DNA from 4 places in the Kitasatospora sp. NPDC056181 genome. Region 4 is predicted to be linked to each of the others. Evidence: riboswitches for the same ligand, from Rfam matches in the RefSeq annotation. Region 4 holds a riboswitch; each other region holds the start of a gene.
The links. A riboswitch is a leader RNA that binds a small molecule or an ion and turns the genes downstream of it on or off. The one in region 4 is predicted to bind cyclic di-AMP.
Positions count from the first base shown of each region.

Region 1: another riboswitch for cyclic di-AMP. It lies ahead of ACFC1F_RS19060 (transglycosylase family protein); the one in region 4 lies ahead of ACFC1F_RS30725 (transglycosylase family protein).
Region 2: another riboswitch for cyclic di-AMP. It lies ahead of ACFC1F_RS06555 (NlpC/P60 family protein); the one in region 4 lies ahead of ACFC1F_RS30725 (transglycosylase family protein).
Region 3: another riboswitch for cyclic di-AMP. It lies ahead of ACFC1F_RS24145 (M23 family metallopeptidase); the one in region 4 lies ahead of ACFC1F_RS30725 (transglycosylase family protein).

Region 1 covers NZ_JBHJUK010000046.1:9,869-14,069, reverse strand. Annotated here, with positions in the region: gene ACFC1F_RS19070 (SDR family NAD(P)-dependent oxidoreductase) at 1-220, opposite strand, end outside; gene ACFC1F_RS19065 (cytochrome P450) at 557-1,873, shown strand; cyclic di-AMP (ydaO/yuaA leader) riboswitch at 2,100-2,271, shown strand; gene ACFC1F_RS19060 (transglycosylase family protein) at 2,277-3,170, shown strand; gene eno (phosphopyruvate hydratase) at 3,418-4,201, shown strand, end outside.
Region 2 covers NZ_JBHJUK010000009.1:98,893-103,093, reverse strand. Annotated here, with positions in the region: gene ACFC1F_RS06565 (NYN domain-containing protein) at 1-188, shown strand, start outside; gene ACFC1F_RS06560 (C40 family peptidase) at 399-1,442, shown strand; cyclic di-AMP (ydaO/yuaA leader) riboswitch at 1,769-1,923, shown strand; gene ACFC1F_RS06555 (NlpC/P60 family protein) at 1,934-3,085, shown strand; gene ACFC1F_RS06550 (NlpC/P60 family protein) at 3,312-4,201, shown strand, end outside.
Region 3 covers NZ_JBHJUK010000067.1:18,526-22,726, reverse strand. Annotated here, with positions in the region: gene ACFC1F_RS24155 (GNAT family N-acetyltransferase) at 1-387, opposite strand, end outside; gene ACFC1F_RS24150 (hypothetical protein) at 430-1,302, shown strand; gene ACFC1F_RS24145 (M23 family metallopeptidase) at 1,419-2,279, opposite strand; cyclic di-AMP (ydaO/yuaA leader) riboswitch at 2,292-2,450, opposite strand; gene ACFC1F_RS24140 (YiaA/YiaB family inner membrane protein) at 2,696-2,986, shown strand; gene ACFC1F_RS24135 (alpha/beta fold hydrolase) at 3,096-3,923, shown strand; gene ACFC1F_RS24130 (TetR/AcrR family transcriptional regulator) at 3,968-4,201, shown strand, end outside.
Region 4 covers NZ_JBHJUK010000104.1:13,648-17,848, forward strand. Annotated here, with positions in the region: gene ACFC1F_RS30715 (LacI family DNA-binding transcriptional regulator) at 1-933, shown strand, start outside; gene ACFC1F_RS30720 (hypothetical protein) at 992-1,192, opposite strand; gene ACFC1F_RS30725 (transglycosylase family protein) at 1,377-2,648, opposite strand; cyclic di-AMP (ydaO/yuaA leader) riboswitch at 2,635-2,835, opposite strand.

The sequences.
Region 1 (4,201 bases), on a different contig from region 4:
CGAGGGCGGCGACGTCGCTGGGGCGGCGGATGTCGCCGCAGACGCCGACGACCGGGCAGCCGGGCCGGTCGAGCTCGGTGGCGAGGTCCTCGGCGATGCCCTCCCGCTGGTCGGCGATGAGCACCCCGACGGCGCCGGCGGCGGTGAAGCGGCGTGCGAGATCGGCACCCGACCCGCCGTCGAGTACGGCGATGACCACGACTGCCCCGGTGACCCGCATGGTGCGCTCCTCCCTGTGGGCGGCTCCGCACCGGCGCCCACGTGTTGCTTTGCGGGAGGATCGTAGGCTTGTCCTGACCCTCCGCAACAGGGATTACCCCTCAGGTGACCAGGCTCACGCCTGCCACGCCCGGGAACCCTTCGGCAGGGCCCCTCGAACAGGCGCCCCGCCGACGCCCCGCCGACGCCCCGCGACACGCCGCCGACTCCCCGCGACACCCCGAGGAACCGCCCCCCGGCCCCGTCGGACGGACGTCCCGCCGACGCCCCGCCAACGCCCCGCACCTCCGGGAACCGCCCCCCGGACCCCGGGGATCCCACCGGATACCGTCGACACATGCCAGTTCAGCCCGATTCCGCCCGCCCGCCGCTCTTCACCTGGGACTTCGCCGCCGACCCGTACCCGGCCTACGCGTGGCTGCGGGAGCACGAGCCGGTGCACCGCACCACCCTGCCGAGCGGGGTCGAGGCCTGGCTGGTGACCAGGTACGCGGACGCCCGGCAGGCCCTCGCCGACAGCCGGCTCTCCAAGAACCCGCTCCACCACAGCACGCAGGCCCACAGCACGGGCCGGGTCGGCATCCCGGGCGAACGCCAGGCCAACCTGATGACGCATCTGCTGAACATCGACCCGCCGGACCACACCCGGCTGCGCCGGCTGGTCTCGAAGGCGTTCACGCCCCGCCGGGTGGCCGAGTTCGAGCCGAGGGTGCAGCAGCTCACCGACCGGCTGATCGACGGCTTCGCGGAGCGCGGCAGCGCCGACCTGATCCACGAGTTCGCCTTCCCCCTCCCCATCTACGCGATCTGCGACCTGCTCGGCGTGCCCGCGGAGGACCAGGACGACTTCCGGGACTGGGCGGGCATGATGGTGCGGCACACCAGGCCGGGCCAGGGCGGGGGCCAGCGCGGTGGTGTGGGGCGGGCGGTGAAGCGGATCCGCGCCTACCTGGCGGAGCTGATCCACCGCAAGCGGGCGGACCTCGGCGACGACCTGATCTCCGGCCTGATCCGGGCCAGCGACCACGGCGAGCACCTGACCGAGAACGAGGCCGCGGCGATGGCCTTCATCCTGCTCTTCGCCGGGTTCGAGACGACCGTCAACCTGATCGGCAACGGCACCTACGCCCTGCTGCGCAACCCGGACCAGCGGGCGCTGCTGCAGGATTCGATCGCCCGCGGGGAGAGCGCCCTGCTGGAGACCGGGATCGAGGAACTCCTGCGCTACGACGGGCCGGTGGAGCTGGCCACCTGGCGGTTCGCGACCAGCCCGCTGACCATCGGCGGGGTGGCGATCCCGGTCGGCGACCCGGTGCTGGTGGTGCTCGCGGCGGCGGACCGGGACCCGGCGAGGTTCGCCGACGAGAACACCCTCGACCTGGCCCGGGCGGACAACCCGCACCTGGGCTTCGGGCACGGCATCCACTACTGCATCGGCGCCCCGCTGGCCCGGCTCGAGGGGCGGGCGGCGCTGGCCACCCTGCTCTCCCGGCTGCCGGATCTGCGGCTGGCCGAGAACCCGGACAACCTGCGCTGGCGAGGTGGTCTGATCATGCGTGGACTTCGTGAACTTCCGGTCGAATTCACTCCCGAGAAGAAGCCCGTCGTCCCTGCTGACGAGCCCTCCGCCGGGGCCTCCGACATCACGGACTGATGCCTCGACACACTGACGGGACGTCTCCGACACGCCGAAACAGGGGGGTTGAACCGTCATCAAAGCGGACATACCGCCTTCGTTGGTAGGCGATCGGCCACTCACCGTAATTTCTGTGTGATATCGGCGATATGAGCTTGTGATTGGTAAGAGGATCTGCCTACCCTCCCTGAAGTTCGCAGCTGCGGACCTCGTGCGCGGAACGCCGAATCCTGCCCGCCGTGCCACGGGAAACCGACCAGACCCCTGGGCAGGGGCGGGGGAACCAGGTTTGTTGCCGTCCCCCACGGCTTGGGGTGAAGCCGCCCGCGCGGGCAGAGAGCCTTCCGCGCGACGCGGCCGGGCCACCTCCCGGTCCGAACCCGACAGCTCACCTCGCAGGCGTGCGGAGAGGGACCCATTCATGCTGTTCGTTGGAACTGGCCGTCACCGTCGTCGCACCCAGGCCGAGAAGGCCATCGCAGTCGCCGGTGTGGCCGGCGTCGGACTCGCGATGCCGATCCTCACCGCCACCGGCGCCTCGGCGGCCCCCGTCTCGACCTGGGACGCGGTCGCCCAGTGCGAGAGCGGCGGCAACTGGAGCATCAACACGGGCAACGGCTTCTACGGCGGCCTGCAGTTCACCTCCAGCACCTGGAAGGCGTACGGCGGCACGTCCTACGCGCCGCAGGCCAACCAGGCCAGCAAGGGCCAGCAGATCTCGGTCGCGGAGAAGGTCCTCGCCTCGCAGGGCCCGGGTGCCTGGCCGGTCTGCTCGCAGAAGGCCGGCCTGAGCAAGGGCGGTGCCCCGGCCTCGGTCGACACCGCCTCGGACGCCAAGCCCGCCGCGCCGAAGCCGGCCCAGAAGCCCGCCCAGCCGAAGCCGGCCCAGCAGCAGGCCCAGAAGCCCGCCGCCCAGCAGCACGCGCAGCAGGCCCAGCAGTACGGGCAGCAGCAGGCCACGACCCCGGACTTCTCCGGCCACGGCGGCTGGGACGCCGACGCGAAGGTGTACTGGTACCAGAGCAACGGCGACTGGTACTGGACCAGCCACCAGAGCGTCTACCAGCAGTACGCCGGCCAGGGTGCGGGTCAGGACAACCGCGCCGCGCAGGCCGCCCCGGTCGCGCAGAGCGCCCCCGCGGCCCAGCAGCACGCCGGCCACGGCTACACCGTCCAGTCCGGCGACACGCTGGCCGGCATCGCCGCCACCCAGGGGCTCTCCGGGGGCTGGCAGGCGCTGTACGACGGCAACCGCGGCACCGTCGGCGCCGACCCGGACCTGATCATGCCCGGACAGGTGCTCAACCTCGGCTGAGCGCACCCTCTCTCACGGTGACTCGGCGAAGGGGGCCGGATTTGGCCCCCTTCGTCCGCATCTGGTCGGCTTCCGTCGGGCAACCAGGTGAACTACCGGGGGGTAGCAGGGCCACACGCTGAGACGGGACCGAGGTCAGCGTGGCCCCGAGAGCCCGTGCGGTTAGGCTCTGGTCGTAACGACTCCGCAATCGTTCGTCCGACAGCACCCACCGTCAGTCGAACCTGCTTCCGCTAGGAGATGCCTCGTGCCGTCCATCGATGTCGTCGTAGCCCGTGAGATTCTCGACTCGCGTGGCAACCCCACGGTCGAGGTCGAGGTCGGCCTCGACGACGGCAGCACCGGTCGTGCCGCTGTCCCGTCGGGTGCCTCCACCGGTGCCTTCGAGGCCCTGGAGCTGCGCGACGGTGACAAGAACCGCTACTTCGGCAAGGGCGTCGAGAAGGCCGTCCTGGCCGTCATCGAGCAGATCGGCCCGGAGCTGGTCGGCTACGACGCCACCGAGCAGCGCCTGATCGACCAGGCCATGCTCGACCTGGACGCCACCCCGGACAAGTCCTCGCTCGGCGCCAACGCCATCCTGGGCGTCTCCCTGGCCGTCGCGCACGCCGCCTCCGAGGCCAGCGACCTGCCGCTGTTCCGCTACCTGGGCGGCCCGAACGCGCACGTCCTGCCGGTCCCGATGATGAACATCCTCAACGGTGGCTCGCACGCGGACTCCAACGTCGACATCCAGGAGTTCATGATCGCCCCGATCGGCGCGGAGTCCTTCTCCGAGGCCGTCCGCTGGGGCGTCGAGGTCTACCACACCCTCAAGGGCGTCCTGAAGGAGCGCGGCCTCTCCACCGGCCTCGGCGACGAGGGCGGCTTCGCGCCGAACCTGGACAGCAACCGCGAGGCCCTGGACCTCATCACCGAGGCCATCCAGAAGGCCGGCTACGTGCCCGGCCGCGACATCGCGCTGGCGCTGGACGTCGCCGCCTCCGAGTTCTACGAGGACGGCGCCTACCAGTTCGAGGGCAAGGCGCTCA
Region 2 (4,201 bases), on a different contig from region 4:
TCCGGGTCCGCTTCAGCCGGACCGGGGAGACCGCGGACGAACTGATCCGCCGCCTGGTGCGGGCCGAGCCGCAGGGCCGTCCGGTCGTGGTGGTCTCCACGGACCGGGAGGTCGCCGACGGCGTGCGGAAGGCCGGCGCGCGCCCCGTGGCCTCGATTCTGCTGCTGAACCGGCTGGCCCGGCCGTAGGCTGTTGCAGGCCCTTCGCGACGGGGATGACGCCTGGTCAGCGCCCGGTTTGCGGTGGTGTGGGGATCTTGTGAAGTCAGGGCGGCGGGCCGGAGTTCACGCCATCGGGGGAGTGGCGCAAAGCCTGGATCTTCACTAGGGTCTGGCGTCAAACCTATTTTCCGGATTCTCACTCGATCGGGTGAGTCCGTTGGAAGAAGGAGCCGGTCCTTGGCCTCCCACCGCCGTCCCAAGCAGCCGAGCCGCGCGCGGGTCTCCGTGCTCACCGCTGCCGCGGCGACCGCGGTCGCCCTGTCCGCCCAGGTCGCCGCCCACGCGGCGCCCAGCCCGTCCCCCAAGAAGGAGGACGTGAAGGCGCAGATCGACCAGCTCCAGGAAGAGGCGGAGCAGGCGACCGAGAAGTACAACGGCGCCAAGGAGCGGGCCGACCAGCTCCGCAAGCAGTCCGACCAGCTCCAGGACCAGGTGGCACGCGGCCAGGACCAGATGACCCAGCTTCAGGGCGGTCTGGCGGCGGTGGCCGGCGAGCAGTACCGCTCCGGCGGCATCGACCCGTCCGTGCAGCTGATGCTCACCTCCGACCCGTCCGGCTACCTGGACAAGGCCTCCAGCGTGGAGCAGGCCAGCTCCAGCCAGGCCGACGCGCTCAAGGGCCTCCAGGACCAGCAGCGCCGGCTGGACCAGCAGAAGGCCGAGGCGGCCGCGATCCTCGCCTCGCTGGACAGCACGACCAAGGACCTCAACCAGTCCAAGGCCGACGTCAACCAGAAGCTCAAGGCCGCCCAGGACCTGCTGAACTCGCTCAGCGCGGCGGACCGGGCCGCCCTGAAGGCCGCCCAGCAGCAGGAGGACCGGGCCTCGCGCGGCAGCGAGCGGGCCGACCTCGGCAGCCTGCCGCAGGGCAGCGGCATGGCCGGTGCCGCTGTCGCCAACGCGATGAGCAAGCAGGGTTCGCCGTATGTCTGGGGTGCCACGGGGCCGAGCGGCTTCGACTGCTCCGGCCTGATGGTCTGGGCGTACGGGAAGGCCGGCGTCTCGCTGCCGCGCACCTCGCAGGCCCAGGGCAACTACGGCACCCGGGTGCCCTCGCTCGCCGAGGCCCAGCCGGGCGACCTGATCATCTACCGCGACGACCGCAGCCACGTCGGGATGTACATCGGCAACGGCATGGTCGTGCACGCCCCGCACACCGGCGACGTGGTGAAGGTGATGAAGGCCGACGCCATGAAGATCAACACCATCCGCCGGGTCTGACGGACCGGCACGCCCGAGGGCCGGGACGCGGCCCTGTGATCCGCGCCACCTCCGGACGGGGGTGGCGTCGGCGTTTCCGGCCGCACGGTGACAAGCGATCAGCTCCGTGTGCGGCGCTGGTCACGCCCGGTCATATTCACAAATGAACTTGGGTATTCTCCCGTCTTTTTTCTGACAAGGATTTGAACGGATCACGGTTCTGTTACTAGGGTCGTGTCTCGAACCACCGCACAGTCGATCACCCAGCCTGGGTGGCGGCGGGGGTTTACCGCCGAGTTCGTCGAAGCAGCGGGACGGGTCGCACGACCTGTCCGACGGGGAGCCCCGTAGTTGGGGCGCTGTGGAGCGGAGCCGGGGAACCATGTTCCTCCGGGGTGAATCGGCGCCAGGTCGGCCGCTGGAGCGGTCGGTGAGGCGTCGTAGGGCACGCTTCCGGCCCGAACCCGTCAGCTCACCCGGTAGGCGGGCGTTGGAAGAAGGAGTCCGCCTTCGTGGCGTCCCATCGTCGTCCCAAGCCTGCCGGCCGCGCCCGGGTCTCGATCATGACCGGTGTCGCCGCGGCAGCCGTCGCCCTCTCCGCGCAGTCCGGCGCCCACGCCGACCCGACGCCGACCAAGGACCAGGTCAAGGAGCAGGTCGACCAGCTCAACGAGCAGGCCGAGCAGGCGACCGAGAAGTACAACGGCGCGCAGGCCAAGCAGCAGGAGCTGCAGAAGCAGGTCGGCGAGCTCCAGGACAAGGTGGCCCGTCAGCAGGCGTCGGTGATCGAGGCCCAGGGCGGCCTCGCCGAGATCGCCGGCGAGCAGTACCGCAACGGCGGCATATCGTCCACCGTCCAGCTGATGCTCTCGTCCAGCCCCGACAACTTCCTGAACCAGGCCGGCGCCCTGACCCAGGCCAGCAGCACCCAGTCCGGCGCGCTGAAGGACCTCCAGGAGCAGCAGCGCAAGCTCGACCAGGACCGCAACGAGGCCCAGGCGAAGCTCGGCGAGCTGGAGTCGACCACCCAGCAGCTGAAGGCGTCCAAGGAGGACGTCCAGGCGAAGCTGGCCAAGGCCCAGGACCTGCTCAACACGCTGACCGAGCAGGAGCGCCAGGCACTGCGCGCGGCCGAGGAGAAGGCCGCCGCCGAGGCGAAGGCGAAGGCGGACGCCGCGAAGGCCGACGCCAAGGCCAAGGCCGACGCCGACCGCGCCTCCCGCGACAACGCCCGCACCGACCTCAGCGGTTCGTCGTCCTCGACGCCGGCGGCGAGCAAGCCCGCCGCGCCGTCCGCGCCCGCCGCCAACGGCTCGCGCGCCGCCGCCGCGATCGCCGCCGCCGAGAGCAAGCTCGGTTCGCCGTACGTCTACGGTGCCACCGGCCCGAGCTCCTTCGACTGCTCCGGCCTGACCGGCTGGGCCTACGCCCAGGCGGGCGTGTCGCTGCCGCGCACCTCGCAGCAGCAGGCCGGCGCCGGGACCAACATCGGCACCAACATCGCCAACGCCCAGCCCGGCGACCTCATCATCTACCGCGCGGACGCCAGCCACGTCGCCCTGTACGTGGGCGGCGGGCAGGTCATCCACGCGCCGAAGCCCGGTGCGGTGGTCCGGTACGAGACCGCCACCATGCTGCCGATCTCGGCAATCGTGCGCGTCTGATCCGCATCAGCCCCGGCAGGCCCGGTCTCCCCTCGCGGGAGGCCGGGCCTGCGGCTTTTCCGGTGGCTCGGCCGAATGTCCGATTGGGAGTCAAATATTCGGGTTGGGAGGGGTTTGGACTCGATCGCCCGGACTCGCTAACGTCTGCCACCGGACTCCCGCTCCAGAGCCGCCCGCCCCCCGGTGCGGCGGCGGGGCCGGGCCGCAGGACAGGAGCCACCGTCGCATGGCCGTGCACCGCCGTTCCCCGCTGTCAGGTGCGCACGCGCTCGCCCGTGCGCTGGTGCTGACCGCGGCGGCCACCACCGTGCTCGGCATGGCCACCGGAGGCACGGCCCAGGCCGCGCCGGGCTCGCCGGACGCACCGTCCGGCCTCAAGGACGTCAAGACACAGGTCGAGCAGCTCTACGACGAGGCCGAACAGGCCTCGGAGCGGTACAACGCGGCGCTCGACGCACAGCAGCGGCTCCAGCACCAGACCGGAGACCTCCAGCAGCAGGTCGCCGTCGCCCAGGACGAGCTCAACCAGCTGCGCGGCGACCTCGCCACGGTGGCCGGAGCCGAGTACCGCGGCGGCGGCATGGCGCAGACCGCCCAGCTGATGCTCTCCGCCGACCCCGAGGGCTACCTCTCCAAGGCCCGCACGCTGGACCAGGCGGCCGAGCGGCAGAACGAGACGCTGCACGAGGTGGTGGCCCGTCAGCGCCGGCTCGACCAGCGCCGCGCCGAGACCTCCGCCAGGCTCGTCGAACTGGACCAGACCCGCCGCGCCCTCGCCGAGAGCAAGCAGCAGATCCAGCAGCGGCTGGCCAAGGCGCAGAAGCTGCTCAACAGCCTGGGCGCCGGTGAACGGGCCCGGATGGCCGCCCAGGACGCCCGCGAGGCCGAGCAGCGTGCCACCCGGGGCACCGACCGGCTCGACCTGGGCACCGCCCCGCCCGCGTCCGAACGCGGCGCCGCCGCGCTGGCCGCCGCCGTGAGGATGATCGGCTCGCCCTATGTGTACGGATCCACCGGGCCCCGCGCGTTCGACTGTTCCGGTCTGATGTACTGGAGCTGGCGGCAGGCCGGAGTGACCCTGCCGCGCACCTCGCAGGCCCAGGCGTACGCCGGCCG
Region 3 (4,201 bases), on a different contig from region 4:
CCCGAACGCGAAGTCGCAGAGCAGCGAGGTGATCTCACCCGCGTAGCCGTTGCCCCAGGTGTCGGCGCGCAGCGCGTAGCCCAGGTGGGCGGAGCGGTGGCCGCCGACGGTGAGGGCGGCGGTGCCGATGGGGGTGGCGTCGGCGGGGTCGCCGGCGTCGGTGTGCCGGGTGACGGCCAGTCGGTAGACCGTCCGCTCCTCCTGGAGCGCCTCCTCCAGGTACTGCTCGATCTGGTCGGCGCAGTCCTCGCGGTCGCGCGGCTCGAAGGGCAGGTAGCGGGTGGCCTCCGGGTCGCCGAAGACCGCGTGCAGGGCGTCGACGTCGCCCGGCGTGTGGTGGAACTCGCGGATGGCCAGGCGGGGGCCGGTGAGTCGGACGGGGACCATGTCTGCCGACCCTACCCGCGCTTTCCGATTACCGTACGTCACATGGAAGAAGATGACCTGCGGCTCGCCCCGCGCACCAAGGCCGCCGACCTGCTCGCCTGGGCGGAGGCCGAGGGCCGCGCGCCGGTGGCCGAATCCGCGGTGCGAGCGGTGCTGGCGCTGCTGGAGCTGGGCGAGAGCAGGATGCACGACGGCTGGCCGGAGCTGACCTCGAACGCCGTGGAGCAACTGCTGTACGAGCGGCTCCACCTGTACGTCCAGCCCGCGCCCGAGCAGGACCCGCTGGCGTACGGCGAGGCGGTGCGGCTGTTGGTCGACCACCAGCGCGCGGCGAAGCGGCTCAACGCCAAGCGGCAGGAGCGGCTGCACGCGGAGGCCGAGTGGCAGGGCGAGGTGGCCGCCGGACTGCTGCGCCGGGCCGACCTGGTGACCTGGCCCCGGCTCTACGCGGTGCTGCTGTGCGCGCACGACGTCGACCTCGCCGACAAGGCGGCGGTGCGGGAGTGGCTGACGGCGTTCCGGGAGCTGGCCGAGGAGGACCGGCGGGCCGCCTTCGAGGCGCTGGCGGCGGCCGGCTGGCTGGACGAGGCGGACGAGGAGGGCTGGGGCGCGGCCCGGGTGCTCTCGGTCGGGATGGCCACGGACGGCGCCCGGCGGCTGCTGGAGCAGGGCCTGATGCGGCGCAGCTACCGCAACCTGGCGGAGCTGACGGCGCTGGGCCGCCCGATGCCGGACGAGTTGGCGGGGGACTTCGGGGCGTTCGAGGAGGCGGCGGTCGAGGCGGCGCTGGACCTGTTCGGCGAGTGGACGGTGCCGGGGCTTCCGCGGCTGCTGGTGGCGGAGTTCCCGGACCTCGCGCCGGAGCCCGGCCAGGAGGAGATCGACGCGTACCTCGCGCAGCTGCCGGGGGAGTGAGCGCGGGGGCACGGGGGCGCGGGCCTGGTCCGGTCCGCGCCCCCGGGGCGTGCCCCTGGGCGGGACGCACGGGTGCCCCGGCCGTCGTCGTGACGGCCGGGGCACTCCGGTGCTCGTCAGGGGGTGATGCCGCGCTGCTCGAACCAGCTCTCCGGGTCGACCGGGGCGCCGCCGCCCGGGCGGACCTCCAGGTGCAGGTGGGGGCCGGTGACGTTGCCGGTGGCGCCGACCTTGCCGAGCTGCTGGCCGGGGACGACCTTGCCGGAGCCCTTGATGATCGAGGAGAGGTGGCAGTACCAGATCTCGGTGCCGTCGGGCAGCGTCTCGACGATCCGGTAGCCGTAGGAGCCGGCCCAGCCGGCCGAGGTGATGGTGCCCTGGCCGACGGCGTAGACCGGGGTGCCGGTGTCGGCGGCGAAGTCCAGGCCGGTGTGCAGGTGGGCCCAGTAGGAGGCGCTCTGGCCGTAGTGGGCGGAGAGGTTGTAGTCGCGCACCGGCAGGTTGATGGCGGCGAGCTTGGCCTTCTCGGCCTCCTCGGCGGCCCGCTTGGCCTCCTGCTGCTGGGCGGCGCGCTTGGCCTCGGCCTCCTTGGCGGCCTGGAGCCGGGCGCCCTCCTCGGCGGCGGTGCGCTGGCTGTCGGCCTGCTGCTGGATCCGGGCGGCGAGGGCGAGGCCGGGGTCGGCGGCGAGGGCGACCGGGGTCTCGTCGGGGGCCTCGACGGCGGGGGCGGCGGCCGGGGTCGCGGAGGCGAAGCCGGTGGCGCCCAGGGTGGCGGCGACGGCGGTGACGCCGAGCAGCGGAGCCGTCCCGCGGGTCTGACGCGGCATCCGGTGCCGGTTGGCCTCGGCGGCCTGCGGGGCCGCCTCGTCGGAGGGCCCGCCGTACTCGCCCGGGTGGGCGGGCGGCCACGGGTGGTCGAGCAGTTGGGTGCCGGCGGAGGAGCCGGGCAGGTTTGCCGGAGAGTGCGTCGACGCCACGGAGGCGCGCTCCTTTCCTTCCTTCGCGCCTACCGGGTTAGCTGACGGGTTCGGAGCAGGAAGGTCTCCTACGGCTGGGCCTGGGCCCGGCCGATTCACCCCAAGGAACGTGGTTCCCCGGCTCCCTGGCCTGCCCGAAGGCCGGCCGGCGGGATTAGGCGACGGCGCACGGTGCCGTCTGGGTACGGCGTTGGGGACCGCGCTGCGTTATCAAACGTTAATCCTAGGAGCCCCTGATTCCAAGCCATCCGTCAGGAGCAGCCGGACACAGCCCGGACACTACGTGACCCGATGGGCATTTTGGGGCGATTGACAACAACTGACACTACCGAACGTTATTGGACGTCAACGAACGAACCCCTACTTGAGTACCCCTACTCATGTGCGACCCGGCCCGGCGCGGCCATCCTGACGCCATGAACGCACCGATGCAGTCACGCACCACGGCCGCGTACTACGTCCAGGCCGTGCTCTCCTTCGCCCTCTCCGCCGGCGCCCTCGCGACCGGGATCGCCTACCTCCCGGTGGGCGGCTGGACCCGGGCCTTCCTCGGGGTCGGCCTGCTCTACACCGTCACCTCCTCGTTCACCCTGGCCAAGGTGGTCCGCGACAAGCAGGAGAACAGCGAGATCGTCACCCGGGTGGACCAGGCCCGGCTGGAGAAGCTGCTGGCCGAGCACGACCCGTTCAAGGTGGAGGGGGTCTGATCCGGGCCATCCTCGGATCCGGTCGATAGCTTGACGGCTAAGGCTATTAGCCTTAGCTTTATGGGTGTCGGCACCACCGCCGACGCCCCGGCGGACCGAGGAGGCCCCCATGTCCCGCACCACCGCCCCCACCACGCAGTACCTCGACGTCACCGGCGGCCGGATCGCCTACGACGACACCGAGCAGGGCGACGGCGCCCCCGTCGTCCTGCTCCCGGGGATGCTCGACAGCCGGGCCGCCTACCGGCACCTGCGCCCGCTGCTCGTCGCCGCCGGCCGCCGCGTGATCACCATGGACCTGCGCGGCTTCGGCGACTCCTCGATCGTCTGGGACGACTACTCGCCGGCCGCGATCGCCGCCGACGTCCTCGCCCTGCTCGACCACCTCGGCATCGGGCGCGCCGTCCTCGCCGGCAACTCGTACACCGGCGCGACCGTGGTCAAGGCCGCCGGCGACGCACCCGAGCGGGTCGCCGGGATCGTCCTGCTGGACGCCTTCGTCGAGAACCTGCCGCCGAACGCCCTGCAGCGCGCGATGTTCGGCGTCATGGGCAAGCTGCTGGTGCACTCCCCGGCCTTCTGGGGCCTCTACCACCGCAGGATGGCCTACCCGACCGCCAAGCCGGCCGACTTCGACGCGTACGTGGACGGGCTGGTCGCCGCGATGCGCACGCCCGGCCGCAAGACCGCCACCCGCGGCCAGGTCCGCGGGGACTCGGCGCCCGTCGGCTGGACCGCGGCCGTGCGGTGCCCGGCGCTGGTCGTCATGGGCAGCAAGGACCCCGACTTCCCCAAGCCGGAGGTGGTCGCCGACCGGCAGGCCGCCGCGCTGAACGGCCGCAAGGTGATGATCGAGGGCGCCGGCCACTACCCGATGGCCGACCACCCGCAGGCGACCGCCGACGCGCTGCTCGGGTTCCTCGCCGAGCTGGCCTGAGCCCTCCCGCCCCACCGGAACCGGACCCACGGAGAACCGCCCCCATGCCCCGAGTAGGACTCACCCCCGAGCAGGTCGTCGGCCACGCCCTCGCCCTCATCGACGAGCAGGGCCCCGAGGCCCTCACCCTGGCCGCGGTCGCCGCGCGGGCCGGGGTGGCCACTCCCTCGCTCTACAAGCACGTCAGCGGCGGCCTCGCGGAACTGCGCCGGCTGGTCGCCGTCCGGGTCACCGAGGAGCTGGCCGACCGGCTCGCCGAGGCGGCCGTCGGCCGGGGC
Region 4 (4,201 bases):
GTCTCCGCCGCCACCAGGCAGACCGTGCTGGCGGCGCTGGACGTGCTCGGCTACGAGCGGCCGACCCGGCTGCGCCAGCGCAGCGCGGGCCTGATCGGGCTGATCACCCCGGAGCTGAGCAACCCGATCTTCCCCGCGCTCGCGCAGGTGATCGAGCAGGTGCTGAGCCGGCACGGCTTCACGCCGGTGCTCTGCACCCAGACGCCCGGCGGCTCCACCGAGGACGAACTGGTGGAGATGCTGGTCGACCGGGGCGTGGCGGGCATCGTCTTCGTCTCCGGCCTGCACGCCGACACCACCGCTGACCACGACCGGTACGCCCGGCTGACCGGCCGGCAGGTGCCGTTCGTCCTGATCAACGGTTTCAGCGAGAAGATCGACGCGCCGTTCATCTCGCCGGACGACCGGGCCGCGATGTGGATGGCCGTCCAGCACCTGGCCGAACTCGGCCACGAGCGGATCGGCCTGGCCGTCGGGCAGCGCCGGTACGTGCCGGTGCTGCGGAAGATCGAGGGCTTCACCGCGGCCATGCGCGAGGTGCTCGGCCGGACCACCGAGGAGGCCCAGGACCTCGTCCACCACACGCTGTTCAGCGTGGAGGGCGGGCACGCGGCGGCCGGCGCGCTGCTCGACAAGGGCTGCACCGCGATCGTCTGCGGCAGCGACATGATGGCGCTCGGCGCGATCCGGGCGGTGCGCCAGCGCGGGCTCTCGGTGCCGCAGGACGTGTCGGTGGTCGGCTTCGACGACTCGCCGCTCATAGCGTTCACCGAGCCCCCGCTGACCACCATCCGCCAGCCGGTCGAGGCGATGGCCACCGCGGCCGTCGACGCCCTGCTGGAGGAGGTCGGCGGGAACGCCGCCCAGCGCGGGGAGTTCATGTTCCAGCCGGAGCTGGTGATGCGCGGTTCCACGGGCGCAGGCGCCCGCTGAGCGACCACGACCGGGGCCCGGAGAGCAATCCGCTCTCCGGGCCCCGGTCGTGCGTTCGTCAGCCCTCCTGGGCCGTCGGGCGTTCGTGGCCCGACCGCCGGCCGTCGACGGCGTCGCCGGTCCGGCTCCCGGTGCGCCGGCCCCGGGCCAGGTAGTCGCGCAGGACCAGCTCCACGGCGTCCTGCGGGCTCCGGGTCCCGGCGAGCATCATCACGTCGATGGCGAGATTGGCGTCGAGGGTGACGGTGACCTGGGCCATGGGTGACTCCTTCTCGGGTGCGGAGCAGCAGCATGCCCGCTGCGCCCCGATTCCACCACGGCCTCCACCGGCCCCGCACCCGCTGCCCGTGGGCGGGCAGGCCGAAGCCCCCGGGAAGAGCGACCAGACTCTTCCCGGGGGCTTCGGCGTACCTGCGCGGGCCCGGGAGCCGCGCGCCGGGGGATCAGACCCGGCCGGCGAAGTCCGGGGCCCAGTTGGCGATGGTCTCGGTCCGCACGCCCGCGCTCGGGTTGGCGGCCTCGACGTACGCGCCGTTGCCGACGTAGATCGCGACGTGGTAGACGCCGGAGTCCTGGCCGTTGTTGGACCAGAACAGCAGGTCGCCCGGCTTGAGCGCGTCCAGCGAGACGTGGGTGGAGGCGGCGGCCTGGTCGGCGGCGACGCGCGGGATGGAGACGCCCGCGGCGCGCAGCGCGGCCTGGGTCAGGCCGGAGCAGTCCCAGCCGCCGTTGCCGGTGCCGCCGTAGACGTACGCCTGGCCGACCTTCGACTCGGCGAAGGCGACCGCGGCGGCCATGCTGCCGGTGGCGGCCTGGGCGGGCGCCTGGGTCTGGGTCTGGGCGGCCGGCTTGGCGGCCGGGGCCTGGGTCTGGGCGGCGGGCTTGGCGGCGGCGGCCTGGCCGGAGTTGCCGGAGCTCCGGTCGAACCAGTCGAAGCCCTTGCCGGACTCGTCCGAGGCCTGGGCGCGGTCACCGAGGGTCAGGTGCTGACCGGGGTAGATGACGTGCGGGCCGTCGGTCAGGGTGGACCGGTTGAGCTCGTACAGCCGCTCCCAGCCGCCCTGGACGTTGTTCTTGTCGGCGATCGAGGAGAGCCAGTCGCCGGCGACGACGGTGTAGTCGTTGGAGGCGGCCTTGTCCTGCCACTTCTTCGACCAGTTCTGGCCGGACTGCGGCTTGGCGGAGTCGGTGGAGGCCGGGGCCTGGTCGGCCTTCGGCGCGGCCGGCTTGGCGGCGGGGGCCTGCGCGGCGGGCGCGGCCGGGGCCGGGGTCTGCGCGGCGGGCTTGGCGGCCGTGGTGGTGTCGACGGCGGCGGGGGTGCCGCCCTTGGTCAGGCCGGCCTGGACGGAGCAGACGGGCCAGGCGCCGGGGCCCTGGACGGCGAGCACCTTCTCGGCGATCGCGATCTGCTGGTCCTTGGTGGCGAGGTCGGCGCGGGCCGCGTACGCGGTGCCGCCGAACTCCGCCCAGGTGCTGTTGGTGAACTGGAGGCCGCCGTAGAAGCCGTTGCCGGTGTTGATGCTCCAGTTGCCGCTGCTCTCGCACTGCGCGACCTTGTCCCAGGTGGCGACGGAGGCGGCGGAGGCGGTGCCGGAGGTCAGGCAGGGGACGGTGAGACCGATGCCGACGACGCCGAGGGTGGCGATCGCGCGGCGGGTGCGGCTGGACAGGCGGGTGCCGTTGGTGGGCAGCATGAAGACGCGGTCCTCTCCCACGCCTGCGAGGTGAGCTGTCGGATTCGGGCTGGAGTTGCCCGGCCGCGCTGTGGACGCGGCTTCACCCCTAGCCCTGAACCGGTACGCGGACCGGTCCGGGGCGACTTACCTGTGGTTCCCCCGCTCCTGCCGTGGTGCGTTCTGCGCTGCCAGCGCACCCGACGGCAGGACTCGGCGTTGCGGATGAGCTGGGTCCGTGTGGCCACGAACGGGGAGCACGTTAAGCAGACTTAAGTTCAAACCGCAAACATGTGTGACGCTCGTCACGGTTTGCGGAAAGCCTGCGGAAAGGCTGTCCACCATGATCAGAAATGACCGTTTTCGCGCAACGCCCGCCGCGGTCAATGCAACTGCCTGTGCTTCAGGAGGTCGGGACCGACGCAGCCGTCCGGGGGGAGGGCTGCGCAACGATGGCCATGGACGAGGAGCCGGACGCGGGCCGGCCGGCCGCCGGGCCCCGCGGAGCGCATCGCCGGGCAAAGCATCGCAGACCGGACATCCCGCCTGAAGCGGCCCGAACTCCCTTAAGTCGCCGCACAATGCTGCGCCGGCTCGCGGTCGGCACGGTGTTCGCGGCGGTCGGCGGCGAGGAGGCCCTGCGACGACGCTCGCTGACCGGCCCCACGGCGCCCGTCGCCGCCGGGGGCACCGCCACGAGCCCGGCCGGGACGGGAGGCGACGGAGCCATGGACCACGGCCACGCCGCGCCGGCGCCCTCCGCCGGCGCCGCGGAGGGCGGCGCGCCCGGGCAGCCCGCCGTCGCACCCGTCGTCGACCGGAACGGCCGCCCGTGGTCCGACCCGGCCGGCTGGGGCGGCAGGGTGCCCGGCCCGCAGAGCGCCGTCCGGATCACCGACAAGGTGCTGCTGGACACCGACGCCACCGTCGCCTCGCTGCTGGTCGAACCGGGCGGCGCCCTCACCTTCGCCGCCGGCCGCACCGTCACCCTCGCCTCGGCGGGCAACGTCGAGGTCCGCGGCACCCTCGCCCTCGCCCCCGACGACACCGCCGTGCACACCCTGCGCTTCCCGGCCGTCGACGAGAAGCGGTTCCGGGGCGACGGCATGAAGGGTGGTCGACACCGACGTCGGCCTCTGGGGCACCGGCGCCGGGTACCTGCGGCTGGACGGCGCCGCCAGGACCGCCTGGGTACGCGCCGCCGGCGGCCTGCGGGCCGACGACACCACCGTCACCCTGGCCGCCCCGCCCGCCGGTTGGCGGCCCGGCGACGAACTGGCCGTCACCCCGACCGGCCCGCCGGGCGAGGACGGCTCCTCCACCCGCTACGACCTGGCCGTCGTCCGGTCCGTCAGCGGAGCCGGCGTCACCCTGGAGCCGCCGCTGAAGTACGCGCACCCGCGGGTCCCGGCCGGAGGGGGCGTCACCGTCGGCGCCGAGGTGCTCAACCTGACCCGTGGCGTCCGGGTCGAGGGCAGCGCCGAGGGGCGCGCCCATGTCCACATCACCAGCTCCCGCCGGGCCGACGTCCGGCACGCCGCGCCGCCGTTTCCACCGCCCACCACGAACTCGCCGGGGAGTCCGTCACCTTCAGC